Linked DNA regions of Bradyrhizobium diazoefficiens. The protein of the gene in region 1 interacts with the protein of each later gene in a pairwise test. Links are inferred from orthologs where the notes say so. Each region holds a gene or a part of one and is shown on either strand. Other genes may lie near its edges.

Region 1 (11,290 bases):
GCTCCGGTACCTCGACCTCGAGCTCGCCGGTGAGATATTTGCCGGTCAGCGATTTCGGGTTGCGCATGATCTCGGCCGGGGTGCCCTCGGCGACGATGTGGCCGCCATGCATGCCGGCGCCGGGGCCGATGTCGAGCACGTAGTCGGCGAGGCGAATCGCGTCCTCGTCATGCTCGACCACGACCACGGTGTTGCCGAGGTCGCGAAGTCGCTTGAGCGTGTCGAGCAGGCGCGCGTTGTCGCGCTGGTGCAGGCCGATCGAAGGCTCGTCCAGCACGTAGAGCACACCAGTCAGGCCCGAGCCGATCTGCGACGCCAGGCGGATGCGCTGGCTCTCGCCGCCGGACAACGTACCGGAGGAGCGGGAGAGGGTGAGATAGTTGAGGCCGACATCGAGCAGGAAGGTCAGGCGCTCGCGGATCTCCTTCAGGATGCGTCCGGCAATCTCGTTCTGCTGTGCGTTCAGCGCCTCAGGCACGGTCTCGAACCAGGCGCCGGCGCCTTTCACCGATAGCTCCGAGATCTCGCCGATATGCTTGCCGCCGATCTTGACGCAAAGCGCCTCGGGCTTGAGGCGGAAGCCGTTGCAGGCGCCGCAGGGCACGTCGTGGAAATACTTTGCGAGTTCCTCGCGCGCCCACTCGCTCTCGGTCTCGCGATAGCGGCGGTTGATGTTGGTGATGACTCCCTCGAACGGCTTTTTGGTATCGTAGGAGCGCACCCCGTCCTCATAGGAGAACTTGATCTCGTCCTCGCCGGAGCCGTAGAGGATCGCGTCTCGCGTCTTCTTCGCGAGGTCCTTCCACTTGGTGTCCAGCGTGAACTTGTAGTGCTTGCCGAGCGCGGTCAGCGTCTGCACGTAATAGGGCGAGGACGACTTGGCCCAGGGCGCGATCGCGCCCTTGCGCAAGGTCATCTCCTTGTCGGGGATGACGAGATCCTCGTCGACATGCTGCTCGACGCCGAGGCCGCCGCAGGCGGGACACGCGCCGTAGGGGTTGTTGAACGAGAACAGGCGCGGCTCGATCTCGGGAATGGTGAAGCCGGAGACCGGGCAGGCGAATTTTTCCGAGAACAGGATGCGCTCGGGGCCGCTCTTGTCGTGGATCTTTGCGGTCTTCTTTTTCTCTTCAGCGGGCGCCGCGGCCGCGGCCGCGGGCGCGTCAGCGAACTCGACCACGGCCAGGCCTTCGGCGAGCTTCAGCGCGGTCTCGAAGCTCTCGGCGAGGCGCTGGCCGATGTCGGCGCGCACCACGATGCGGTCGACGACGACGTCGATGTCGTGCGGGAATTTCTTGTCGAGAACAGGCGCTTCCGCCAGCTCGTGGAAGGTGCCGTCGATCTTGACGCGCTGAAAGCCCTTCTTGAGCCATTCGGCGAGCTCCTTGCGGTACTCGCCCTTGCGGCCGCGCACGACCGGGGCGAGCAAATAGAGGCGGGTGCCTTCGGGCAGCGCCAGCACGCGGTCGACCATCTGCGACACGGTCTGGCTCTCGATCGGCAGGCCGGTGGCCGGCGAATAGGGCACGCCGACGCGGGCCCAGAGCAGGCGCATGTAGTCGTAAATTTCAGTGACGGTGCCGACGGTGGAGCGCGGATTCTTGGACGTCGTCTTCTGCTCGATCGAGATCGCCGGCGACAGGCCGTCGATCTGGTCGACGTCAGGCTTCTGCATCATCTCCAGGAACTGGCGGGCATAGGCCGACAGCGATTCAACGTAGCGGCGCTGGCCCTCGGCGTAGATGGTGTCAAAAGCGAGCGAGGATTTGCCGGAGCCGGAGAGGCCGGTGAACACCACCAGCTTGTCGCGGGGAATCTCGACGTCGATGTTCTTGAGGTTGTGCTCGCGCGCGCCACGGATCGTAATTGCGCGCAGGCTTGAGCCCGCGTTCTGCTGTTGGCGCTTCGCCTTGATCACTTCATCCATCCGAGTTGCCCTCAAGGAATCCCATGGGCGCGCGACCGCGCCAACGCTGGAGGCACGCTTCGCCGGAACCGGGATCGGCACCGATGGGTATGGCAGCGAACGTAGGAAGAACGAGAACGGATTTCCAGTGGGACTTGCGAATCGTCAACGGATTGTTGGCGCGCTGGCGGCATCTGGCAGGAGCGGCGGCATCCGGAACAGCCGAAGGGCCGGCGCGAGGCCGGCCCTTCGTTCGCGGTTGAGTGCAGACTTGGGGTGCAGACTTGGGGGAATCCGCACGTGAGCAGGACCTGGGGAGTCCTTGGGGATTCGTAGCCGGGGCTCAGTATTTGACGACGACCGGGCCGCCCCAGCGATAGTTGACGCGGATCAGGCCGATATCGACGTCCTGCCCGATCCGTTCGGTGCGCACGGGCGGGACGAGGATCGCGCTGGCGAGGTCGCCGCCGTGATGTCCAAGGAACAGATGGTCGTACTCGCCGCCGACCGACCAATTCTCCGCAAAGGCGTATTCCACGCCAAAGCCGGCGCTATAGCCCCAGCGGGTCTGGTTCAACGTGTTGGATACGACGCCAACGCTCGGAATGAACTCGTCGTATCTGTCGTGCGCGACGGCTGCGCCCGCCTTGCCGTAGAACAGCAGGCTGTTCACGGTGTAGCCGAGCTGGCCGGTGAACAGACCAAAGCTGTTGATCGTGGTCCGGTTGTTGAGCGGCGCCAGCGCGAAGCTGACATTGCTGCCTTTGAAGTCGGCCCAGTTGCCCTGGGCTTCGACGCCGAGCACCCAGTGCGCCTTCTGCCAGCGATAGCCGAGCTGGGCACCTGCTGTGCCGCCGCTTGCATTGTGGCAGCCTTCGCCAACGCCCGGGTCGATGGGAACGCCGGCGACGGCGACGACACTCCAGCAGGCATGCGCAAGGCCACCGCCGCCATTGATGCCGACATAGACGCCCGTCCAGTCGAAGGCGAGCACGGGCGCCACCACCGGCGCCTTGCCGTAAAGCGGAAGATCGGCAGCACCTGCCGGCGCGACCGCACCGAGTGCAAACAAGCTGACCGCGGCCAGCGCGCAAGTCTTCAGCGCGCAAGTCTTCAGCGCCGATGCCTTCATTTCACGTCCCCAACTCAACGAGCCATTCTGCCTGAGGCGATCTGCACCCCATGACTCCCAGACGATTCGGTCCGCTGCCGCACGAAAACAAAAAGGCCGGCGCGAGGCCGGCCTTTCGTGACGATGACGTCGGTCGTGAAGATCAGTACTGCAGCTCAGTACTTGGCGACGACCGGGCCGCCGAAGTGATAGTTCACGCCGACCTGCACGGTGTGGAAGCTGATCGTGCCGGACGCCAGGGGAGCACCGAGGCTGGAGAAGTAGTTCTCGCTGCCGAAGCTGCGATAGAGGTACTCGCCCTTGACCGACCACTGCGGAGCGAAGAACGCTTCGACGCCCGCGCCGACGGTCCAGCCGGAGTGCCACTTGCTATCGGAAACGGTCACGCCCAGCGCGCTGAGGCTGAGCTTGTTGTCCATCCAGGCATAGCCACCGGTGCCGTAGAACAGCACCTGGTTGACCGCGTAGCCGATGCGGCCGCGCACGGTACCCATCGCGTCCGCCTTCGAGCTGAAGGTCGTGGACACAATGCCGAAGCCCGGCACGGCGACGGGACCGGTGGCCGAAGCGCTGACGTCAGCCCAGGCGCCGTCGGCCTCCAGGCCGAACACGACGTTGCCGGTCTGCCAGTTGTAGCCGGCGGTGCCGCCGACGAAGCCGCCCTTCATCTTCGGGTCGCCCGAGGCGTTTTCCCAGGCACCGCCACCGACGATACCGAGGTAGAAGCCGGTCCAGTTGTAGACCGCGACAGGAGCCACCGGAGCCTTGGTGTAGGGGCGCGCCGCGAGATCGGCGGCCGAAGCCGGGGCGGCGAGAGCGAACAAACAGGCCGAAGCCAACAAAACCTTTTTCATTTTCAAGTAGTCCCAGTCCCAGTTTCTCATGTTGCCTTCCGCGAGCAGAAGGGCATCGGACGCCGTGGTCCAACTGACGTCGTGCTTACACCACTAAAGCTGCAAGTTGTGTCTCTCAAAAGCCACAACAGCCGCAAAACGTAATGATTGCTGACAGATTGTCGCACCGCCAAGCAGGCACCGCCCAGCAGAAAGGCCGGCGCGAGGCCGGCCTTTCAAATCGAGATTGGAACCAAAGATCAGTACTTTGCGATCACCGGGCCGCCCCAGCGATAGTTCACGCGAATCAGCCCGATATCGACATCCTGGCCAATCCGGTCGGTGCGCGTGGCGGCACCGCCTGGGAAACCCAGGAAGTTGCCGGAGGCGGTCATCGTGACGTTGCGATTGCCGAGGAAGAGATGATCATACTCGAAGCCGACCGACCAGTTGGGTGCGAAGCCGAACTCGATGCCAGCGCCCACCGTGCCGCCCCAACGAGTCTCGTTGGCGCTGTCGAATAGCAGACCGGTCGGGACGTCGAAACTGCGGTAGCGATCGCCGACCACAGCGGCGCCGCCCTTGACGTACAAGAGCACGTTGTTCCAGGCGTAACCGACTTGGCCGGTGATCAGACCGAAGGCGTCGATCCTGGACTGATTGCGGATACCCGTGGCGAACAGGACAGTGCTGACGTTGTCGCCCCTGAAGTCGGCCCAGTTGCCTTGGCCTTCCAAGCCGAACACCCAATTGGCCGATTGCCAGCGATAGCCGATCTGGCCGCCGACCGTGCCGCCTGTGGCGTTGTGGCAGCCTTCGCGCACCAGTGCGCCGGTGCCTGGCGAGACGAAGTCCCAGCACTTGTGAGCCGAGCCGCCACCACCATTGATGCCAATGTAGAAGCCGCTCCAGTCGTAAATCGCAGCAACGGCTGGCGCCGGAGCCTTGGTGTAGGGACGCGCTGCGAGATCCGCCGCGCTTGCCGGAGCCGACAGGCCCAAGGTCACTGCACCGATTACACCGCACAAAATTTTCTTCATTGTAGTCTCCCCAGTTTCACCGCTTCTGGGTCCCCGAAGCGGAAGATCAGGCGCGACGCCCAAATGAATCAATTCCGAGGCGAGCCTAGCCCGAAGCGCGGGCAGAGTCCGTCTCCGAAATGCCACACTCGCGAACTGCTTGAACTCGGTCCAACTTGATGAATGTTAAGAGTTTTTTGTCGTTGGCGGGAACCCGAAAAGGTTCCATCCACAGCGTGCCATTTTTCAGCGATCTGTGGCCCAGCAATCGTTTGCCTTGTACAGGAACAAATCTGGAACAAGGCCGGCGTCGATGCTATATGTGGGGATAACCCGAGGGGTGACGGGCTGATCAGCCCGCCCGAGCGTATAGGGTCGGCCAATAGGGCGGCATCGCGGCGCGAGGGCCGGCCCTTTGAAATTCAGTGGCATCTGGAGTGGAGAGCGGCGATGGCGGGAAGCGTCAACAAGGTCATTCTGGTTGGAAATCTCGGCAAGGATCCGGAAATCCGCCGCACCCAGGACGGGCGGCCGATCGCGAATTTGAGCATCGCCACCTCGGAGACCTGGCGCGACAAGAACAGCGGCGAGCGCAAGGAAAAGACCGAGTGGCACCGCGTCGTGATCTTCAATGAAGGGCTGTGCAAGGTCGCCGAGCAGTACCTGAAGAAGGGCGCCAAGGTTTACATCGAGGGTGCACTCCAGACCCGCAAATGGACCGACCAGAGCGGCGTCGAGAAGTACTCCACAGAGGTCGTGCTCCAGGGCTTCAACTCGACCCTGACGATGCTCGACGGCCGCGGCGGCGGGGGAGGCGGCAGCTTCGGCGACGAGCCGGGCGGCGATTTCGGCTCCTCGGGTCCCGCCAGTGGCGCGCCGCGCCGTCCCGTTGCCGCGACCGGCGGTGGCCGCAACAGCGACATGGATGACGATATCCCGTTCTGACGCTTACGGGGGCGTCTCTCCTCGAACGGTACGTGCTCGCGCAAAGCGGCAGGATTTCTTACCAATTGGTTGGTGGAGCTCGGCTTTTCCGGGCCTGCTTCAGGTGCTGCCTCAAGCCTTTGACGGGCGATGATGTGAATGGTATTAACTTCATGTTAATCCTATTTACATGGCTCTCCCGCCGGTCGGAGGACGCACCGCATGAGTCTTGCGCCGCTGCTTGAGGCCGCTCCAGCGATCCCGCTGCACGCCTTTGCCGCGATGGCGGCCTTCGTGCTCGGCCTCGTTCAATTCGCCGCCCCCAAGGGCACGCTGCCGCACCGGACGCTCGGCTGGATCTGGGTTCTCCTGATGATCGCGGTGGCCGCCTCGTCATTCTGGATCCACGGCATCCGCGTCGTCGGACCGTTCGGCCCGATCCATCTGCTGTCGATCTTCACCCTCGTCGTGCTGCCGCTCGCGGTGTGGCGGGCGCACACCCATCGCATCGCCGATCACCGGCGGATGATGATCTTCATATTTGCCGGTGCGCTGGTGGTGGCGGGACTGTTCACACTTGTGCCCGGGCGGATCATGCACCGGGTGATTTTCGGGGCGTGACGGGCCGTTTGCAAGGGCCGATTTCGAACCTGCTTCAGGCCGTGGTGCGGAGAGCGTAAGTCTCTGGAAAAACAGTCGGAAAAACCGCTTCCCGCACCCTTGCAAGGGTGGTTATCAGGGCCTCGATGCGCTATATGATTCCCAGATAAACCCTCACCGGATTTCCCCTTGGCTGACGACGACAACAAGCCCGGCGACCAGCCGGCGCAACCCTCGGACATTCGCCCCGTCTCGATCTACGAGGAGATGAAGAAGTCCTATCTCGATTACGCCATGAGCGTGATCGTGTCGCGCGCGCTGCCCGATGCACGCGACGGGTTGAAGCCGGTGCATCGCCGCATCCTGTTCTCGATGAACGAGGAAGGCTACACGCCCGACAAGAAGCACAAGAAGTCGGCCGGCATCGTCGGCGACGTCATGGGCCAGTACCATCCGCATGGCGACCAGGCGATCTACGACGCGCTGGTGCGCATGGCGCAGCCGTTCTCGATGCGGGAACTGTTGGTGGACGGGCAGGGCAATTTCGGCTCGGTCGACGGCGATCCGCCGGCGGCGATGCGCTACACCGAGTCGCGCCTGACCAAGATCGCGCTCAAGCTGCTCGACGATATCGACAACGAGACGGTCGACTTCCAGGACAATTACGACGGCTCGACCAAGGAGCCGGTGGTTCTGCCGGCGCGGTTCCCGAACCTGCTGGTCAACGGCGCCGGCGGCATCGCCGTGGGTATGGCCACCAACATTCCGCCGCACAATCTCGGCGAGGTCATCGATGCCTGCCTGGCGCTGGTCGACAATCCGTCGCTGACCATCGACGAACTCAACAACATCATTCCGGGTCCGGATTTTCCGACCGGCGGCATCATCCTCGGGCGCCAGGGCATCCGCAGCGCCTATCATCTCGGCCGCGGCTCGATCGTGATGCGCGGCAAGGTCGAGTTCGAGACCATTCGCAAGGAGCGCGAGGCGATCGTCATCACCGAGATCCCGTATCAGGTGAACAAGGCGACGATGGTCGAGCGTATCGCAGAGCTCTATAAGGAAAAGAAAATCGAGGGCATCTCCGATTTGCGCGACGAGTCCGACCGCGACGGCTATCGCGTCGTCGTCGAGCTCAAGCGCGATGCCGTGCCCGACGTGGTGCTGAACCAGCTCTACAAGTTCACGCCGCTGCAGACTTCTTTCGGCGTCAACGCCGTCGCGCTCGACAGCGGCCGGCCGCAGACGATGAACCTGAAGGACATGCTGACGATCTTCGTCGGCTTCCGCGAGCAGGTCGTCACCCGCCGCACCAAATACAAGCTGCGCAAGGCGCGCGAGCGCGCGCATGAGCAGGTCGGACTTGCGATTGCGGTCGCGAATATCGACGAGATCATCAAGGTGATCCGGACATCGCCGACGCCGGCCGCCGCGCGCGACACCCTGATGACGCGCGACTGGCCGGCCCGCGACGTCGAGGACATCATCACGCTGATCGACGATCCCCGTCACCGGATCAACGAGGATGGCACCATCCGCCTGTCGCTGGATCAGGCGAAGGCCATCCTGGAACTGCGCCTGGCACGCCTCACCGCACTCGGCCGCGACGAAATCGGCGAAGAGCTGGCAAAGCTCGCCGGCGAGATCGGCGAGTATCTCGCAATCCTGCACTCGCGCGCCCGCATCCTCGACATCATCAAGACCGAGCTCGCCGAAGTGAAGGCCGAATTCGCCACCCCGCGCCGCACCGTGATCATGGAGCAGGAGGGCGAGGTCGAGGACGAGGACCTGATCCAGCGCGAGGACATGGTCGTCACCGTCTCGCACGCCGGCTATGTCAAGCGCGTGCCGCTGTCGGCCTACCGGGCGCAGCGCCGCGGCGGCAAGGGCCGCGCCGGCATGCAGACCCGCGACGAGGACTTCGTCAGCCGGCTCTTTGTCGCATCGACTCATACTCCGGTGCTGTTCTTCTCCTCGCGCGGCCAGGTCTACAAGGAAAAGGTCTGGCGGCTGCCGATGGCTGCGCCGAATGCGCGCGGCAAGGCGCTGATCAATATCCTGCCGCTGGAGCAGGGCGAGCGCATCACCACCATCATGCCGCTGCCCGAGGATGAGTCCACCTGGGGTCAGCTCGACGTGATGTTCGCAACGACCGGCGGCAACGTCCGGCGCAACAAGCTGTCCGACTTCGTCGACGTCCGCCGCTCCGGCATCATCGCCATGAAGCTCGACGAGGGCGAAGCGATCGTCGACGTCCAGATCTGCACTGAGCGCGACGACGTGCTGCTGACCGCCGCGGGCGGCCAGTGCATCCGCTTCCCGGTCCCCGACGTGCGCGTGTTCACCGGGCGCACCTCGATGGGCGTGCGCGGCATTGCGCTCAGTGAGGGCGACAAGGTGATCTCGCTGGCGATTCTGCGCCACGTCGAGACCACGTCCGACGAGCGCTCGGCCTATTTGAAGATGCGCCGCGCGGTCGCCGGCGAAGCCACGGCAGAAGAGGCGCCCGTGGACACCGAGGCCGAGGAGACCTCCGGCAGCTTCCAGCTCGCCCAGGAGCGCTATGTCGAGATGTCGGCGCAGGAGCAGGTGGTGCTGACCGTCTCCGTCAACGGCTACGGCAAGCGGACCTCGTCCTACGAGTACCGCACCACCGGGCGTGGCGGCAAAGGCATCGTCGCCATGAGCGTCAACAACCGCAACGGCAACCTGGTCGCGTCCTTCCCCGTGGAGGATGCTGATCAAATCATGCTGGTCACCGACAAGGGCCAGCTGATCCGCTGCCCGGTCGAAGGCATCCGCATCGCCGGCCGCTCGACCCAAGGCGTGATCGTGTTCGACACCGCCGAGGACGAGCACGTGGTGTCGGTCGAGCACATCACGGAAGAGGCGGAGAGCGGGAACGGGGCGAATGGCGAATAGGGAGTAGCGTTGGCTATTCCATTCGCCCCTGGCCATTCGCGACGCTAAATCTCCAGCTCCGTGCCGAACTCCACAACCTGCTTGGTCGGCACGCCGAAGAACGCGGCGGAGCGTTCGGCGTTGCGCTGGAGGAAGGCGAACAGGCCTTCGCGCCAGACCCACATGCCCGGAATGTCCTCGCGCGGGATGATGGTCTCGCGGCCGACATAATAGGTGGTGTCGGAGAGATCGATGCCGGGCAGCTTGCCCTGGCGGCAAGCGAGCGTCAGTCCCTCATAGATCGTCGGGTTCTGCATGAAACCGTAATGCAGGATCACGCGGGTGATGCCGGGGATGATCTCCATCACCTCGGCGCGTGCCTCGTCGGGGACGTGCGGCACCTCCTCGATCAGCACCGTGACGAGGACGATGCGCTCATGCAGGACATGATTGTGCTTGACGAACTGGGTCAGCGCGAGCGGCACGCCATTCGGCGCCGACGCCAGAAATACCGCCGCGCCGGGCAGCCTGGCATTGCACTTGTTGACCGCCGTCTCGATCAGGTCTTCCTCGGGCTGACGGAGCTTGCCGCGCGCTGCTTCGACCAGCTTCACGCCGCTGCGCCAGGTCAGCATCAGGAAGGCGACGAGGGCTGCGAGCAGCAGCGGAAACCAGCCGCCCTCGAACAGCTTGATCGAATTGGCCGAGAAGAAGATCACGTCGATCACGAAGAAGAAGCCGTTCACCGCGACCACGAGCCAGGGCGAATAGCCCCACTGGATCGCGACCAGGGCTGCGAGCAACGTGGTGATCGCCATCAGCAGCGACACCGCGATGCCGTAGGCGCCGGCGAGCGCGTCGGAGGTGCCGAAGCTTAGCACCGCGCCGAGCGTGGCGGCAGCGAGCAGCCAGTTGACCAGCGGCACGTAGATCTGGCCGATCGCTGCGCTGGTGGTGTGGCGGATCTGCATGCGCGGCAGGAAGCCGAGCTGGATCGACTGCTGGGTCAGCGAGAACACGCCGGAAATGATCGCCTGCGAGGCGATCACGGTGGCGACCGCCGAGAAGGCGACCAGCGGATAGTGCAGGACATCTGGGCAGAGCTGGAAGAACGGGTTCTCGATCATGGTGGGATCGGTGATCAGGAGCGCGGCCTGGCCGAAATAGTTCAGCACCAGCGCGGGCAGGCAGATCGCGAACCAGGCGAGGCGAATCGGGAAGCGGCCGAAATGGCCCATGTCGGCATACATGGCTTCGCCGCCTGTCACCGCGAGGAAGGCGGCGCCAAGGATCGCGAAGGAGATGTGGAAGTCCTGGTGGATCAGGAAGTCGAACGCATAGAACGGGCTGAGCGCGGCCAGCACGGCCGGCGCCTTGACGATGCCGTGGATGCCGAGCGCGGCGAGCACGACGAACCAGGCCAGCATCACCGGTCCGAAAATGCGGCCGATAAAGCCCGTGCCCTGCTTCTGCATCATGAACAGGCCGATCAGGATGGCGACGGTGATGGGGACCACGACAGGCGCGAGCGAGGGCGCGTCCACCTTCAAGCCTTCGATGGCTGAGAGCACCGAGATCGCCGGCGTGATCGCGCCGTCGCCATAGAGCAGCGCCGCGCCGACGAGACCGACGACGAGCAGATGTGCGCGCCAGGTCCCGGGTTGCGCGTGGCGGGCATGCAGCAGCGCCAGCAGCGCCACGATGCCGCCTTCGCCGCGATTGTCGGCGCGCAGGATCAGCAGCGCATATTTCAGCGAGATGATGAGCAGCAGCGCCCAGAGAATAAGCGAGGCGACCCCCAGGACAGCGTCATGACTTAGGGTGCCGCCATGGGCAGCCGCCTTGGCGGCTTCCTTCAGGGCGTAGAGGGGGCTGGTGCCGATATCGCCATAGACCACCCCGAGGGCGCCCATGGTCATGGCGAGCGGCAGCGGATCGGGATGGTGGCCGGAAGCAATTGCAGGCGTACTGGACA
Region 2 (17,126 bases), 4.0 Mb from region 1 along the record:
GGAAGCGCCCGCGCCGGTCGAGACGCGCCGCGCCCCCGCGCCGGAATTGCGCTCGACCGCGACCGCGCCGGTCTCGGCCAATCATGACGCGCTCGGCGGCTCGCCGCTCGATCCGCGCCTCACCTTTGCAAGCTTCGTCGTCGGCCGCTCCAACACGCTGGCGCATGCCGCCGCGCGTCAGGTCGCCGAAGGTCGCCGCGGCGACCCCGTGATGTTCAACCCGCTCTACATCCATGCCGGCGTCGGCCTCGGCAAGACGCATCTGTTGCAGGCCGTGACCTGGGCCGGCAATTCCGGCAACGAGCGCAAGGTGCTGTATCTCACCGCGGAAAAGTTCATGTACGGCTTCGTCGCCGCGCTGAAGACGCAGACGGCGCTCGCCTTCAAGGAAGCGCTGCGCGGCATCGACGTGCTCGTCATCGACGACCTCCAGTTCCTGCAGGGTAAGTCGACGCAGGCCGAGTTCTGTCACACGCTGAACGCGCTGATCGATGCCGGCCGCCAGGTCGTGATCGCAGCCGACCGTCCGCCGTCCGATCTGGAAAGCCTCGACGACCGCGTGCGCTCGCGTCTCGCCGGCGGCCTCGTGGTCGAGATGGGTTCGCTCGGCGAGGAGCTGCGCCACGGCATTCTCAAGTCGCGCGTCGCAGCCGCCCGCGCCCATCACGCCACCTTCGACGTGCCGGAGGAGGTGCTGCATTATCTGGCGCGCACCATCACCCATAACGGACGCGACCTCGAAGGCGCGATCAACCGCCTTCTTGCTCATTCGAAACTCAACAACCAGCCGGTGACGCTGGAGATGGCCGAGCGCGAGGTGCGCGACCTGGTCCGGCCGCAGGAGCCGAAGCGGATCAAGATCGAGGACATCCAGCGCGTGGTGGCGCGGCAGTATAATGTCAGCCGCTCCGACTTGCTGTCCTCGCGCCGCACGGCCAACGTGGTCCGGCCGCGCCAGGTGGCGATGTACCTTGCCAAGACGCTGACCCTGCGCTCGCTGCCCGAGATCGGCCGCCGCTTCGGCGGACGCGACCACACCACGGTGCTGCACGCGGTGCGCAAGATCGAGGCCCTCGTCTCCAAGGACAATGCGCTGTCGGAGGAAGTGGAATCGCTGAAGCGCCAGCTTCAGGAATAAAGGCCTAAGCCTGCCGCCATCCTCCCGCCGCCCTGGCCATGCCCGGGCGGCGGTTTCGTTTGGGCGGTAAATCGTGGGAATCGTGCGGAACCACCTCCCAATCCCTTGAATCCGGGGGCCATCCGCGCCACCTTGCGCGACCCTGACGGCTTTGGTCATATCGGCTGGATGATCCGGCTTTCCGGGGTTTTCGGTGCCGTGGCGCGCGTCCCGCCGCCCGGCCTTTCCAACGCTGGTGTTTCCTAGGGGATCGGGCGAGTAGTGCAATGAAGGTTACGGTCGAACGCGCGCAACTGCTGAAGTCGCTGGGCCATGTCCACCGCGTGGTCGAGCGCCGCAACACGATTCCGATCCTCGGCAACGTGCTGGTGCGGGCCGAGAACGCGAAATTGTCGCTGAAGGCGACCGACCTCGATCTTGAGGTGACGGAGACGCTGCCTGCGGAAACCGCGACCGCGGGCTCGACCACGGTGCCGGCGCACATGTTCTACGACATCGTGCGCAAGCTGCCTGATGGCTCGCAGATCGTGCTGGAGGCCGACGGCGACCGCGCCGTGCTGGCGATCCGCGCCGGCCGCTCGCGCTTCACGCTGCAGACCCTGCCGGAGAATGATTTCCCGGATCTCGCCGCCGGCGACATGTCGCATTCGTTCAATCTCGCCGCCAAGGACGTCAAGCGGCTGATCGACCGCACTCAGTTTGCGATCTCGACCGAAGAGACGCGTTATTATCTCAACGGCATCTATCTGCACGCCGCGGGCACCGCGAAGGCGGCCACCCTGCGCGGCGTCGCCACCGACGGCCACCGCCTCGCCCAGCTTGATCTGGTCCAGCCCAAGGGCGCCGAGGGCATGCCGGGCGTGATCGTGCCGCGCAAGACCGTCGGCGAGGTGCAGCGCCTGATCGAGGACACCGAAGCCGAGATGACGATCGAGCTGTCGCAGGCCAAGATCCGCTTCACCATCGGCAATGTGGTGCTGACCTCGAAACTGATCGACGGCACCTTCCCCGACTACGGCCGCGTCATCCCGCAGGGCAATGACAAGGAGCTGATCGTCGACAAGAAGGATTTCGAGAACGCGGTCGACCGCGTCTCCACCATCTCGAGCGAGCGCGGCCGCGCGGTCAAACTGTCGCTGTCGGCGGGCAAGCTGGTGCTGTCGGTGACCAATCCGGATTCCGGCAGCGCGACCGAAGAGCTCGAGGTCGAATACGCCTCCGACGCCCTCGATATCGGCTTCAACTCCCGCTATCTGCTCGACATCGCCGCCCAGATCGAGGGCGACGTCGCAACCTTGAGGCTCGCCGATCCCGGCTCCCCGACGCTGGTGCAGGACAAGGACGACAAAAGCGCGCTGTACGTGCTGATGCCGATGCGGGTGTAATATCTACCGGCTTTCTTCGCACTGACTACATGTGTCATGGCCGGGCGTAGCCGTCCGAAGGACGGCGTCGCTTCGCTCGCCTATGTCCCGGCCATCCACGTCTTCGGCGCCAAGAACGTGGATGCCCGGCACAAGGCCGGGCATGACGAAAAGCGGATCACATGACCCCCTCCCGCATTCATCGCCTGACGCTGACGCATTTTCGCAATTATCGGGCGGCCGGGCTCGAGACGGCGGCTGACATGGTGGCGCTGGTCGGGCCAAACGGGGCCGGCAAGACCAATTGCATCGAGGCGATCTCGTTCCTGTCGCCGGGGCGCGGCTTGCGGCGCGCCACGCTCGAAGATGTTGCCGACAACCAGGGCGACGGCTCCTGGGCGGTGTCGGCGCAGGTCGAGGGCGCGCTGGGGCTGGCGACGCTCGGCACCGGCATCGATCCGCCGCGCGCCGACAGCACGGTGAACCGGCGCTGCCGCATCGATCGCGAGCCGGTCAACTCGGCAGCATCGTTCGGCGATCATATCCGCATGGTGTGGCTGACGCCGGCGATGGACGGGCTGTTCATGGGCGCAGCCTCCGAGCGGCGGCGGTTCTTCGACCGCCTGGTGCTCGCGATCGACAGCGAGCATTCCAGCCGCATCAACGCGCTGGAACGCTCGCTGCGCTCGCGCAACCGCCTGCTCGAGACCCGCAATTACGACGATCATTGGTGTGACGCGATCGAGCGCGAGACCGCCGAGCTTGCGGTGGCGGTCGCCGCAACGCGCGGCCAGACCGCGGCGCGGCTGACCGGCATGCTCAACGCACGCGCGCAGGCCTCCGCGTTTCCGTCGGCTAGAATCGCGCTCGACGGCTGGATGGAGAATGCACTGCTCGACGAGACCGCGACTTCGGTCGAGGACCGCTACCGCCAGATCCTGCGCGACAACCGGCCGCGCGATGCGATCGCCGGCCGCACCACCGACGGCCCGCATCTGACCGATCTCCAGGTCGTCTATGCGCCGAAAAGCATGCCGGCGCGCGATGCCTCGACCGGCGAACAGAAGGCGCTGCTGATCGGCCTCGTGCTGGCGCATGCGAGCCTGGTCGCCGAGATGACCGGCATCGTGCCGCTGCTGCTGCTCGACGAGGTCGTTGCCCATCTCGATCCGAACCGGCGCGCGGCGCTGTTTGGCGAACTGCACAGGCTCGGCGCGCAGGTCTGGCTGACCGGTGCGGATCCGGCCGCCTTCACCGAGATCGGCGCGGGCGGCGAAGTCTTTGACGTCGAGAGCGGACAAGTCTCGGCCCGGCGCTAGACGGCGCCATTGAACCCGGCCGTTTTCCGCGGCGACTAGCCCTGTGAGGCCGCACCGACGCTGTCGCAGCCGCTCGCAAATCGCGCAATGACATCACGCGCGATATCCCTGCAAGATGCGGGACGGTAAGGCTCGGGGCGAAAATCCCGGCACGATGGCGGGCGTTCGTGTGCGGCCTCGCTCTTCTCGCAAGCTGCACGGGGGCCTTTCCAGGGCGTCTGGAGGTGCTCCTGGAACCAGCAAAATCCCGGCCTTTGAAGATCGGAAATGCCGACCGAATCGCGCTTTTCCCGACGTCCGGAATCGGCTTTCAAAAGCCTTGAAAATCGGCCTAAAAACCCTATCTCCTCAAAGGGTTGCGAGGGGATACTTTGCGCTAGGCGCAATCTCTCTTTCGTGGCACAAATAGCCTGCAAATCAGCGCCTTTTGCGCGGCTGATTCGGGCGACATCTCGAAGGCCTCTCATGACAGAACCTGCTCGGCAGACGCCTGCCGAAAACGAGCCCTCAAATCCGAGCGATTACGGGGCGGAATCGATCCGCGTGCTCAAGGGCCTCGATGCCGTGCGCAAGCGCCCGGGCATGTATATCGGCGACACCGACGACGGCTCGGGCCTGCACCACATGGTGTACGAGGTCGTCGACAACGCCATCGACGAGGCGCTGGCGGGCCACGCCACGCGCGTCGACGTGATCCTCAACGCCGACAATTCCGTCACCGTGCGCGACGACGGCCGCGGCATTCCGGTCGACATCCACAAGGGCGAAGGCATCTCGGCGGCCGAGGTCATCATGACCCAGCTCCATGCCGGCGGAAAATTCGACCAGAACTCCTACAAGGTCTCCGGCGGCCTGCACGGCGTCGGCGTCTCCGTCGTCAACGCGCTGTCGAGCAAGCTGGGCTTGCGGATCTGGCGCGACGACAAGGAGCACTACATCGAGTTCGCCCATGGCGATGCCGTGGCACCGCTCAGGGTCGTCGGCGACGCGCCCGGCAAGCGCGGCACCGAGGTGACGTTCCTGGCCTCGTCCGAGACCTTCAAGAACATCGAGTATGATTTCGCCACGCTCGAGCACCGACTGCGCGAGCTCGCCTTCCTCAATTCCGGCGTCAACATCGCCCTTTCCGACATGCGTCACGCGGTCGAGAAGCGCGAGGAGATGTACTATTCCGGCGGCGTCGAGGAATTCGTCAGATATCTCGACCGCAACAAGAAGGCGCTGGTACCGGCGCCGATCATGGTGCGATCGGAGGCCAACGGCATCGGCGTCGAGGCCGCGCTGTGGTGGAACGACAGCTATCATGAGAACGTGCTGTGCTTCACCAACAACATCCCGCAGCGCGACGGCGGCACCCATCTCGCCGGCTTCCGCGGCGCGCTGACGCGCCAGGTCAACGGCTATGCCGAGGCCAATGCGAAGAAGGAAAAGATCGCGCTGACCGGCGACGACTGCCGTGAAGGCCTCACCGCCGTGCTGTCGGTGAAGGTGCCCGATCCGAAATTCTCGTCGCAGACCAAGGACAAGCTGGTGTCCTCGGAAGTGCGTCCCGTGGTCGAGAACGTCCTCAACGAGGCGCTCCAGGCCTGGTTCGAGGAACATCCGAGCGAAGCCAAGATGATCGTCGGCAAGGTGATCCAGGCCGCCGCCGCGCGTGAGGCTGCGCGAAAGGCGCGTGAGCTGACCCGCAAGAGCCCGCTCTCGGTCTCCTCGCTGCCCGGCAAGCTTGCCGACTGCCAGGAGAAGGATCCGGCCAAGTCCGAACTCTTCATCGTCGAGGGCGATTCCGCAGGCGGCAGCGCCAAGCAGGGCCGCAACCGCGAATTCCAGGCGGTGCTGCCGCTGCGCGGCAAGATCCTCAACGTCGAACGCGTTCGTCCAGACACGATGTTGAAAAGCGAGCAGATCGGCACTCTGATCACCGCACTCGGCACCGGTATCGGCGACGAGTTCTCGATCGACAAGCTGCGCTATCACAAGATCATCGTGATGACGGACGCCGATGTCGACGGCGCCCATATCCGCACACTGCTGCTCACCTTCTTCTACCGGCAGATGCCCGACATCATCGACGGCGGCTATCTCTATATCGCCCAGCCGCCGCTCTATAAGGTCGCGCGCGGCAAGTCCGAGCAATATCTGAAGGACGAGCGGGCGCTGGAAGATTATCTGATCGACGCCGGGCTCGACGATTGCGTGTACATCCCCGGCACCGGCGGCGATCGTTCCGGCCGCGACCTGCGCCAGCTGGTCGACGACGCCCGCGTGGTCCGCAGCATCCTGCGCAATTTGCACAGCCGCTACAATCGCAAGGTGATCGAGCAGGCCGCCATCACCGGCGTGCTGAACAAGGCGATCTACGGCAATCCCGAGAAGGCCGCCGCAGCCGCGCAGTACATCGCGAGCCGGCTGGACAGCCAGGCCGAGGAAGTCGAGCGCGGCTGGGTCGGCCAGTTCGTCGAGGGCCAGGGCTTCCTGTTCGAGCGCACCGTGCGCGGCGTCAAGGAAGCGGCCATGATCGACGATGCGCTGCTCGGCTCGGCCGAGGCCCGCAAGCTCGACGAGTTCACGACCAAGCTCCAGGACGTCTACGCCCGCTCCGGCAAGCTGCGGCGGAAGGACACCGAGCACGTGGTCCACGGCCCGGTCGATCTGTTCGAGGCGGCCACCGACTTCGGGCGCAAGGGCATCGCCCTGCAGCGCTACAAAGGTCTCGGCGAGATGAACCCGGAGCAGCTCTGGGAGACCACGCTCGACACCGAGGCGCGGTCGCTTTTGCAGGTGAAGGTCAAGGAGGTGGACGAGGCCGACGACATCTTCACCAAGCTGATGGGCGACGTGGTCGAGCCGCGCCGCGACTTCATCCAGGAACATTCGCTGAGCGCAACGATCGATATCTGAGGCTTGCTCGCCTCTCCCGCTTGCGGGACAGGCCGACGCGCTCGCAGAGCGCGGCGGGTGAGGACTCTCTCTTCGCGAGGATACTGTCCGGAGATTTCGACAATCCCACTGCGGAAGCACCCTCTCCCCCGCCCTCGCCTGCAAGCGGGGAGGGAGCACACCTCCTTCGTGGCAGCCATCAAGGTCGAATTGCTACCGCACTCGTTTCTCTGTATTTTCCGCTTCCGAAGCAGCCCGCCCCAACCGTACCAGGACGGAGAGACCTCAGTGGCGCCCATCCAATACATCGTCGAGGGCGGTCACCGGCTCTCGGGCTCGATCGAACCGTCCGGCAACAAGAATGCGGCACTGCCGATCATCGCGGCGGCCCTGCTCACCGAGCATCCGGTGACGCTTGAGAACGTGCCGCGGATCCGCGACACCGAGACGCTGGTCGAGCTGATCCGCTCGGTCGGCGCGGCGGCAGAATGGACCGAGCGCAATACGCTTCACATCCACGCCAAGAGCATCCGCGCCGCCGATCTCGACCCCGAACTGTGCGTGCGCATCCGCGCCTCGATCCTGCTCGCCGGTCCCCTGCTGGCCCGCTGCGGCGAATTGATGCTGCCGCCGCCCGGCGGCGACGTCATCGGCCGGCGCCGGCTGGACACGCATATGCTGGCGCTGGAGCAGCTCGGCGCAAAAGTCACTGCGACCGACCGGCTGGAATTCCGCTGCCCCAAGCTGACCGGCGCGGACGTGTTCCTGGACGAGCCCAGCGTCACCGCGACCGAGAACGCGCTGGTGGCGGCGGTCGCCGCCGATGGCGTCACCTATTTGCGCAACGCCGCCTCCGAGCCGCATGTGCAGGACCTCGCCCATTTCCTGGTCGCGCTCGGCGCCAGGATCGAGGGCATCGGCACCAACACCATGATCATCCATGGGCCGGCGACGCTGGGCGGGGCGAGCTACCGGATCCAGCCCGACCATATCGAGGTCGGCTCGCTGATCGGGCTTGCCGCGGTGACGCGCTCGCAGATTGGTATTGTGCGTGCCGGCGTCGAGCATCTGCGCTCGATCCGCATGGGTTTCGAGCGGCTCGGCATCGTCTGCCGCGTCGAGGGCGATGATCTCATCGTGCCCTCCAATCAAACATTGAAGATCCAGGACGATTTCGGCGGCCACGTGCCCAAGCTGGAGGACCAGCCATGGCCCGCCTTCCCGGCCGACCTGATGTCGATCGCGATCGTCACCGCCACGCAATGCGAGGGCGTGATCCTGATGTTCGAGAAGATGTTCGAATCGCGAATGTTCTTCGTCGACAAGCTGATCGCGATGGGGGCGCGTATCGTGCTCTGCGATCCGCATCGCGCCATCATCGCCGGCCCCAGCCGCCTGCGCGGCGCATCGATGATCTCGCCCGACATCCGCGCCGGCATGGCGATGCTGCTCGCCGCCGTCTGCGCCGAGGGGACATCCACGATCAACAACGCCGACCAGATCGAGCGCGGCTACGAGCGCATCGAGGAGCGCCTCAACGCGCTGGGCGCGAAGATCAAGCGGGTGCCTGAGAGGAAGGGCTGAGACGGCTCTTCCGTTCTCCCCTTGCGGAAGAAGATGGCATAGCGCTCCGCACATTGATCTCGTGCCCCGGACGCAGCACAGCACGTCAGTGATGCGCTGCTGAGCCGGGGCCCATACCGCGACATTGGTGTCCATGGCTTCTGGGTCCCGGCTCGCGCTTCGCGCGTCCGGGACACGAGAGCAGGGCCATGTTTTCGACGTGCGGCTGTGCTATGGCAGCCGCCATGCTCGATACCATGCAACATCAGCCGCAGCCGCAAGCCGGCGTGCCGCAAAACCATCTCGCGCTGGAATTCGCCGAGACGCTGCGGCTGGCCGTGCCGATGATGCTGACGCAGCTCGGGCAGATCGCGATGATCACGACCGATCTCGCGATGATCGGCCACCTCGGCGAGAGCGCGGTCGCAGCGGCCGCGCTGGCGCATACGGTTTATTTCGTCAGCTTCACCTTCGGGCTCGGCCTGATGTCGGCGGTGTCGCCGCTGGCCGCGCAGGCGTTCGGCGCCGGAGATGTCAGGCGCGTGCGCCGCGCCTTGCGCGTCGGGTTGTGGGTCGCGCTGCCGATCTCGCTGCCGATGATAGCCTCGCCGCTCTATGGCAAGCAGATCCTGATTGCGCTCGGACAGGCGCCGCAGTCCGCCGCGCTGGCGCAGCATTATCTGAATGGCCTCGCCTGGGGCATCGCGCCGGCGCTCGGCTTCGTCGCGCTGCGCAGCATGATGAGCGCGGTGAACCGGCCACAGGCGCCGCTGTGGATCACCGTTGCGGCGATCCCGGTCAATGCCGCACTGGTCTATTGCCTGATCCACGGCCTGTTCGGCCTGCCCGAGCTCGGCCTGTTCGGCGCCGGGCTGGCGACCACGCTGGTCAATCTCGGCACCTTCGTCGCCACGCTCGCCATCGCTGCATGGCGCAAGCCGTTCGCGGATTATCATCCGCTCGCCCATCTCTGGAGGATCGACTGGCCCTTGATGCGCCAGCTGATCGGGATCGGCGCGCCGATCTCGTTCTCGCTGCTGCTCGAATACGGCCTGTTCTCATCGGCGGCGCTGCTGATGGGGCTGATCTCGACCACGGCGCTCGCCGCGCACCAGATCGCGCTCCAGGTCACCGCCGTGCTGTTCATGGTGCCGCTCGGCATCGGCATGGCCGCGACGGTGCGGGTCGGCCACGCCTTCGGCCGTGACGACATGATCGGCGTCAGACGTGCGGGCGTCGTCGCTGCCGTGCTCGGCATCGCTTTCGTCGCGGCGTTGACCATCGGGATCATCCTCGGGCGCTATCAGCTCGGGCGGCTGTTCTTCGGCAGCAGCGAGGCCAGCGCGCCGACGGTCGAGCTGACCGCGACCCTGCTGCTGGTCGGCGCGACCTTTTTCATTGCGGACGCGCTCCAGACCATCATGGGCGGCGCGCTGCGCGGCATCAATGACACCAGGATGACACTGGTGTTCGCGGCGATCGGCTATTGGTGCATCGGCTTCCCGATCGCCTGGATGCTGGCCTTCCACGCCAATCTCGGCGCGGTCGGCGTCTGGATCGGGCTGTCGATCGGATCGTTCGTCTATGCGGGCCTCCTGATCTTGCGCTTCCGCATGCTGGCGCGCAGACTGGGGGGATGACAGGACCGGTTCGCGAAATCACTCCCGATGTCGATGTCGGCACGGTGCTATCAGGCGCGCAGTTCATCGACGCATTTCGTGTCGAGCTCGGCCCGAGGCAATTGAGTGCCCGCGAGGCCTGCACCCGAATGATGCTGCACGGGCCGCGCTGGATCGATGCGCTGACGCGCTTGCGCAACATCCTGGTGAAACCCTTCGGACTGAAGACATCGGGCGAAGGCGCTCCGGCTCCGCACGGGATGATCGGCCTATTTCCGGTGCTGAGCGAAACACCGGAGCGGCTGATCGCCGGTTTTGACGACTACCATCTCGATTTCCGCGTCGTGGTTGATGTCGCCGGCGACACAGCGGACCGGCGGGTGACATTGACCACGTTGGTGCGGACCAACAATCTGCTCGGGCGGGCCTATCTCGCGCTGATCATACCGTTCCACAAGCTCGTGACCCGCAGCATGATGGGAGACATCGCGGAGCCGGTGCGATGACGCTGTCCGTCAACCGTTCCAGGTCGCGGCCGTCCCATCAAGTCCGCACCGGCTGCCCGATTCCCAGCAAGTTGCCTTCGCTGTCGCGGAACCAGACACCCCGCTCACCAACGCCCTTGCTGGGATAATTCCCGGCGATCTCCGCAATTCCGTCGACGGTCTTCAGGCCGGGCAGGTCGTACTCCTCAAAGTGGACTCCCCGGGCGCGAAGCTCACGCACGGTTGCTTCGAGATCCTCGACTTCCCAACCCATCTGCGTGTGCGTGCCGGATTGCATTCCGGCTGAGACGAATAGCGCAAACTCGCCGCCGGCGCAGACGTAGTGGAGTCCGCCCGGACGCTCTTCAACCGGCTCAAGTCCGAGTTTCTCGGAGTAAAACGCTCGCGCGCGGTTCAGGTCTTTGGCCGGAAGCCGGGCTGCCACCTTCGCGTTCTCCAACATGGCCTTCCCTTTCTTCGTCTTAAGTTTGCCTACCAGTACTGCGACACAAGACGCAGCCGAACGTACTCGCTTCGTCCGCGAAAGCCGATGTTAAGAGGACACCCATTTGGCTCACTCCGCCACACGCGCAGGCTTGCCCCCCGACGCCTCCGACCATTCGCCCACCACGCGGTCGAGATCGCAGAGATTCTGGTGCATCTGCTCCAGCGAGAACCCGAGCGCGAAGAAGCGTTCGGCTGTGTCGGCGGGCTGGCCGCGGATCAGGCCGTCCTGGCGCACGGCGGCGACCGCCTCCGCGTAGTGCTGGAGCGCGACGTGGACGGGATGGATCGGCGGCGCGCCCGCGCCCTCGCGCAACGCCGCGGCGGCCGAACGCAGGAAGCATGCGATCACGGTGGAGACCTCCATCAGCGGCCCGGCAAGCCGCGTCTGCACTTCGGCCGGCAGCGGCACCACGGTGGAGCGGCCGATCATCACGACGTCATGGCGAAGCCGCAGCACCGTGCGCAGCAGCGGGCCGGTATCGGGGCCGCTCGACAGCCGCGCGGCGCGCTCACGCTCGGCTTCGGCGCCGATGGCATTCATGCCGACCATTGCGGTGCCGATGCCGTCCTGGATCCGGTGCAGCGCGTCGTTGTCGCGGCCGCGCGTGAGGCCTGCGAGCAGCTCGGTGAAAGCGTCCGCGATCAGCTCGAGCAGCCTGGCTGCGCTGGCACGGATCTGCCGCACCGCGCGCGAGGGCAGCACCAGGAACGAGACGAGCAGGCCGGTAACGGCCCCGACGCCGACCTCGCTGACGCGATCGATCGCCGAGGTCATGGGATCGGAATGATGCATGGTCGGCACCAGCAGCACGATCACGGCCGTGACCGTGGCGGCGCTGAGGCTCGGATTGACCGCGGCGATGAACGCGAGCGGAGCGACCGAGAGCACCAGCAGGCCGAGCAGGCCGGCCTCGCTGGAATAGGGGATCAGGATCGCGATGGCGCCGCCATAGATCGCGCCGCCGATGGTGCCGAGCATGTAGTCGCGCGTCGCCTTCAGCGAGCGGCCGACGCTCATCTGGGTCACGATCAGCGAAGTCAGGACCGCCCAGAGTGGCAATAGCAGATGCAGCGCGGTGGCGATCGCATAGGCCGCGGTCGCGGCCACCGTGACCCGGATCGCCAGCCCCAGTTGCGTCCGCCGCGACCGGAGCCGATCGAACACCTTCCCTGCGAATGCCATCGTCGAATGTCCCGATCCTCGTCAAGCCAAAGCATGGCTGGTGCCCGCGGCCCCACGGCCGCTTGAAAGGCCAAATCAGCCCGCCTAACCTGCGCGCCAAAACGAGGAAACACGATGGCCCACGAAACCGCAACGCTCGCCGCCTATGTCATCAATCTGAAATACCCGGATATTCCGGCACAGGTGCTCGATCGCGCCAAGGTGCTGACGCTGGACTTCCTCGGCAGCGCCATCCGGGCCCGCAGTGAGGCGGAATCGACCCCTTCGATCCTGAAGATGCTGGAGGCGCTCGCGCTCGACAGCAAGGGCCGCTCCACCGTGTTCGGCGATACCAAGACCTGGACGCCGGCGGTCGCCGCCCTCCTCAACGGCGCGCTCGGCCATTCCCTCGACTTCGATGATACGCACGCCGATTCCTCGCTGCATCCGAGCGCACCGGTGGTCCCGGCCGCCTTCGCCGTCGGCGAGATGGTCGGCGCCTCGGGCCGCGACGTGCTAACCGCGATCGTCGCGGGTTATGAAGTGTGCTGCCGGCTCGGCAACGCGCTCGATCCGACCTCGCATTATGCGCGCGGCTTCCATCCGACCGCGACCGCCGGCACCTATGGCGCGGCTGCGGCGGCCGGCAAGCTGTTCGGCCTCAGCGAGAAGCAGATCATCGCCGCGTTCGGCGTCTCCGGCAGCCAGGCCGCGGGCTCGCTGCAGTTTCTGGTCAACGGCGCCTGGAACAAGCGCTACCAAGTCGGCGCCGCCGCGATGAACGGCGTGATTGCCGCCACATTGGCGCGCAACGATTTCGTGGGATCGACGGAATCGGTCGAGGGCAAGCACGGCCTGCTCGCCGGCTACACCGACGATGCGCATCCGGACAAGGCGGTCGCCGAGCTCGGCAAGACCTACGAGACCATGAAGATCGGCGTCAAACCTTATCCGAGCTGCCGCTACACCCATGCCGCGATCGACGCGTTGATCGCGATGCGGCGCGAGCACAATCTGACGCCCGACCAGGTCAAGCGCGTCGAGATCGGCCTGCATCGCAACGGCATCACGCTGACCGGCGATGCCGCCACCAAGCGGCATCCGCGCTCGATCGTCGGCGGGCAGTTCTCGATGTTCTTCACCGGTGCCCTCGCCCTCGACCAGGGCTCGTTCGGCTGGGATGACTATCGCCGCCTCGGCGATGCCGCGATCGACGCGCTCGCCGACAAGTTCGACGTGGTGCAGGACGACCGGCTCGAGATCGGCCGCAGCCATCCGTTTGGCGCCCGCGTCAGCATCACGACGGATGACGGCGTGCATGAGCGGCTCTACGCCGATCCCTCGGGAGAGCCGACATCTTTCCCGGATACGCAGGCCATGCAGCAGAAATTTTTGACCCTGGCGCGCCCAGTGCTGAACGCGCGGGCGGAGAAATTTGCCGATGCGATCATGACGCTGGAGCGATTCGACCGCGTGGCGCAGGCGACGGAGTTGGGGAGATAGACCAGCGCCACAGCGCGCTGCTTACCCTCCCTGGAGGGATCCGGGACGAGCGTAGCTCGCCCGTGGGTCGCTACGCATGCCGCGAAGCGAAATGCGTAGCGGGGTGGGGTGACGGTCTCTCCATCTCCAACAGCGCCCGTGTGGAGAGATCACCCCACCCCGCTCGCGCTGCGCGCGATCGACCCTCCCCCTCCAGGGGAGGGCAAGTGCTTCCGCCGTCAATTCATCCCCGCCAGCTTCCCCTTCTCGCGCGTTGCCGCAATCACATCCCGCACCAGATCGAACACGCCGTCGGCTTCCGGCGGCCAGTTCGGCGAGCGGCCCATCCGCACGATCACCAGCTTCTCCGACGGAATCACGATGGTGTACTGCCCGATCGTGCCTTTGGCGAAGAACGCATCGCGGGGCCAGCCGTGCTCGATACGGAAGTTTGCGCCAAAGCTGTCGCCCTGATTGGTCCAGAAGCCGGCGCCGATGCCGACCCAGGCATTTGGCGTGGCCGTCGCGGAATAGTTCACCCAACCTTCGGGCAGGATGCGCTTGCCGCCGGCGACGCCATCGTTGAGGTAGAACTGGCCGAAGCGCGCCCAGTCGCGCGCGGAGGCCAGCATCTCGCCGGAGCCCTCGATCGTGCCTGAGGCATCGAGCTGGAGCGTGACGTGGCGCATGCCAAGCGGGCCAAACAATTCGCGGCGCGCGAAAGCAAGCGCATCGCTGGGCTTGCCGCCGGCGACCTCACGCAGCAGATGCGCAAGAATGAGGAAATTGCCGTCGTGATAATTCCATGCCGTGCCTGGGGCCGTCGCAAGCGGCGCGCGTTCGGCAAAGCTCGCCATATCGTCCTTGGCGTATTTCATGGTGTTGACCGGTTCGAGCACGGAGCCGAGCGAGGCCTGCAACGAACTTCCGAGCGCAATGCCGGCGGTGTGACGCAGCAACTGGTCGACAGTGATGGCATGGCGCGGATCATCGGGATTTTGCCAGGCGGCAATTGGCGCGGGTCCGTCGAGCTTCAGCTTGCCCTGGCGCACGAGAATGCCTGTCAGCGCCGAGATCACCGACTTGGTCATGGAGAAGCCGAGCAGTTGGGTCTCCGGCCCGACACCGTCGGCGTAGCGCTCGGCGATGATGCGGCCGGCCTTCATGACGACGATCGCGCGGGTGCGCCGATAAGGTGGCTGCGCGGGCTCGGCGAAGGCGCGGTCGAGCGCGGCAGCCAGGCCTTCACTTTGCGGGGCGACGATATCAGGGCCGGCGATTTCAGAGAGCAACGCCGGCTGCTTGTCGTCAGGTGGCAACGCGGCGTCGGCGACCCCCTGGCCGTGCTCGAGCGTGCAACCGAGCCCCTGGCGATAGATGGCATGGCTGCGGCCGATGCCGAACAGGCTCACCGTGACATCCTTGCGGGCGCGATCGGCCCGAAAATCCATCGCCCAGGTCAGAAGACTCGCACCCGGCATCGCATCGATGGTTTCGGCGAGGTCGCGCTGGGGATCGAGGCCGGAGACGAAGATCTCCGAACAGAGCGTGTGGGCGATGAAGCCGGTGGCAACCTTGGGCACGTCACGCGCCCGCGCGGCACCGAAGGCGAGGCCGGTACAGGCAATGGCAGTGCTGAGGAGGAGGATTTTGCGGCGGCGGGTCACAGGCTTTCTCCGGCTATGGGGCGAATGCGGGAGAACAGACCGGATGCGGGCGACGCGCGCTCGCCGGATTTGGAAATCGGCCTAGCTGAAAGCAGATCGGGCTCATCGATTCTGAAAAAACTCAGTTCTTTCAGGTCCTTGGAATTTGGCCCCGACGGCGATGGGGTCTACTCCCTCTCCCCGTTCTTACGGGGAGAGGGTCGGGGTGAGGGGCCTCTCTCCGCGAACGAGATCACCGTGAGACCTGTACCCCCTCACCCGAATTCGATGTGCGATCGAATTCGACCTCTCCCCGCAAGCGGGGAGAGGTTAAGGACCGTCACGCCGCATTCACCTTCAGCCGCCGATATTCTGTCGGCGTCACGCCGGTCACCGCCTTGAAGGCGCGGTTGAACGGGCCGAGGGACTGAAAGCCGGCGTCCATCGCGATGGTGATGACGGGAACCTCGGCCTGGGTGGGATCGGCCAGCGCCGCTTTGGCTTCCTCGATCCGGTGGTTGTTCAAGAACACATTGAAGTTGCGGTAGCCGAGCCGCTGGTTGATCAGCCGCCGCAGCCGGTATTCGGGAATTCCAAGCTTCGTGGCGAGCGTGCCGATAGTAATGTTGTCGTGGCGATAGATGCGCTCGTCAGCCATCAGCCGCATCAGCGCATCGACCAGCTTCTGATCCGCGCCGGAATCCGCGGCAACGGCGGCAGGGGGGGGAAGGTTTGCCGCGGCTTCGACTGGCGCCGGAAACAAATCCGCGGTATTGACCTGCATCATCGCATAGCAGATCGCGGCGACGAGACCGGCGAGAACGGCCGCGTTCGCGACATTGGCGATCGCGGCGTTATCCCGGCCCCATATCGATATCTGCAGCAGCACATTAACGCCGCCATAGAGCAAGGCTGCACTGACGATGAATACCCGCACATTGCGCCGGCGCTCGACCAGATCGGCCGACCAGGAAGTAACGGTCTGGGCTATCGCCAGCAGGATGAAGCAAAGCGCCAGCAGATTGACCACGATAATCGCCGGACGGCCGTGGACCGCCGGCGCGATCCACAGGCAACTGACCAAACTGTAGGCCGAGACCGCCGCCCAGATCAGCGCGTGCCACCAGCGCAGCACGAATGAATCGTCAAGCAACGCGCGGGTGAACAGCCACAGCACCACGGCATCGCCGGTCGACAGCGCGATCAGCGGCGCACGCCATATCGAGACCGGCGCGGTCGAGCCGATCTCCGAAGTGACGGCGTGCGCGATCGTCCCCAGCGCCAGCGCAATGGTGAGGCGTCCCGCCACGCTATGGCGGAAGTCGCGCAGCAACGAGGCCGCCAGCATCAGCAGCAGCGCCACGGTCGCGGCACGCAGGGCAAGTTCCATTGCAGCAAAAGTCATCGGGCGATGCGATCGGTCGCGGTTGAAAACAGCCGAACATCGTTCGTCAGACACTTTTTTTCAAGGACCGTCTGCGCGGCGGCTAGCGCCCCGCCCTCAACTGTCATCGCCCGGCCAGTGCGCAATTGCGCACTAGGCGGGGAATGACAGCGGAGTATGGGTCGGCCTTTGTCGCGACGACGACGGTAATTCCTGCTACGATCGGCGAAATTCAGAAGGAGTCCCATCATGAGCTGGCAACCCTCCAACGATCCCGTGCTCGGCGATCCCATGTCCTGCGATGCGCTCGATCTCGTCATTGTCCCGCGCACGCGCGATCTCGGCGATGGGTTCGCGGTGCGCCGCGCGCTGCCGCATGGCAAGCGGCAGATGGTCGGGCCCTTCATTTTCTTCGACCATTTCGGGCCGGTGCAGTTCGTCTCCGGCAAGGGCATGGACGTGCGGCCGCACCCGCATATCGGGCTCGCCACCGTCACCTATCTGTTCGACGGCGCGATCATGCATCGCGACAGCGAAGGCAACGTCCAGGAGATCGCGCCCGGCGCAATGAATTTGA

The links.
Region 2: the proteins of gyrA (region 1) and gyrB interact in binary tests that used the Escherichia coli proteins (3 or more experiments, as listed by UniProt). The link is inferred for Bradyrhizobium diazoefficiens from one-to-one orthologs.

The regions. Positions count from the first base shown.
Region 1 is NZ_CP067100.1:4,020,588-4,031,877, forward strand. What follows is about bases 6,291-9,536. They hold gyrA (DNA gyrase subunit A), read left to right. Parts: upstream 6,291-6,603; coding sequence 6,604-9,336; downstream 9,337-9,536. Other genes in these bases: JJB99_RS19090 (DUF2306 domain-containing protein), read left to right, coding at 6,291-6,435; JJB99_RS19100 (potassium transporter Kup), read right to left, coding at 9,381-9,536. Outside these bases: excinuclease ABC subunit UvrA, read right to left, coding at 1-1,927; JJB99_RS19070 (outer membrane protein), read right to left, coding at 2,250-3,038; JJB99_RS19075 (outer membrane protein), read right to left, coding at 3,194-3,892; JJB99_RS19080 (outer membrane protein), read right to left, coding at 4,132-4,911; JJB99_RS19085 (single-stranded DNA-binding protein), read left to right, coding at 5,341-5,835; more of JJB99_RS19090, read left to right, coding at 6,037-6,290; more of JJB99_RS19100, read right to left, coding at 9,537-11,234. UniProt on the Escherichia coli protein: A type II topoisomerase that negatively supercoils closed circular double-stranded (ds) DNA in an ATP-dependent manner to maintain chromosomes in an underwound state.
Region 2 is NZ_CP067100.1:276-17,401, forward strand. What follows is about bases 3,942-7,004. They hold gyrB (DNA topoisomerase (ATP-hydrolyzing) subunit B), read left to right. Parts: upstream 3,942-4,286; coding sequence 4,287-6,722; downstream 6,723-7,004. Other genes in these bases: murA (UDP-N-acetylglucosamine 1-carboxyvinyltransferase), read left to right, coding at 6,990-7,004. Also shown: chromosomal replication initiator protein DnaA, read left to right, coding at 1-1,138; dnaN (DNA polymerase III subunit beta), read left to right, coding at 1,405-2,523; JJB99_RS36635 (hypothetical protein), read left to right, coding at 2,560-2,688; DNA replication/repair protein RecF, read left to right, coding at 2,685-3,821; more of murA, read left to right, coding at 7,005-8,285; JJB99_RS00030 (MATE family efflux transporter), read left to right, coding at 8,510-9,904; JJB99_RS00035 (DUF2867 domain-containing protein), read left to right, coding at 9,901-10,389; JJB99_RS00040 (VOC family protein), read right to left, coding at 10,427-10,831; JJB99_RS00045 (FUSC family protein), read right to left, coding at 10,943-12,058; JJB99_RS00050 (MmgE/PrpD family protein), read left to right, coding at 12,173-13,540; JJB99_RS00055 (serine hydrolase domain-containing protein), read right to left, coding at 13,759-15,186; JJB99_RS00060 (helix-turn-helix domain-containing protein), read right to left, coding at 15,506-16,570; JJB99_RS00065 (pirin family protein), read left to right, coding at 16,799-17,126. UniProt on the Escherichia coli protein: DNA gyrase negatively supercoils closed circular double-stranded DNA in an ATP-dependent manner to maintain chromosomes in an underwound state.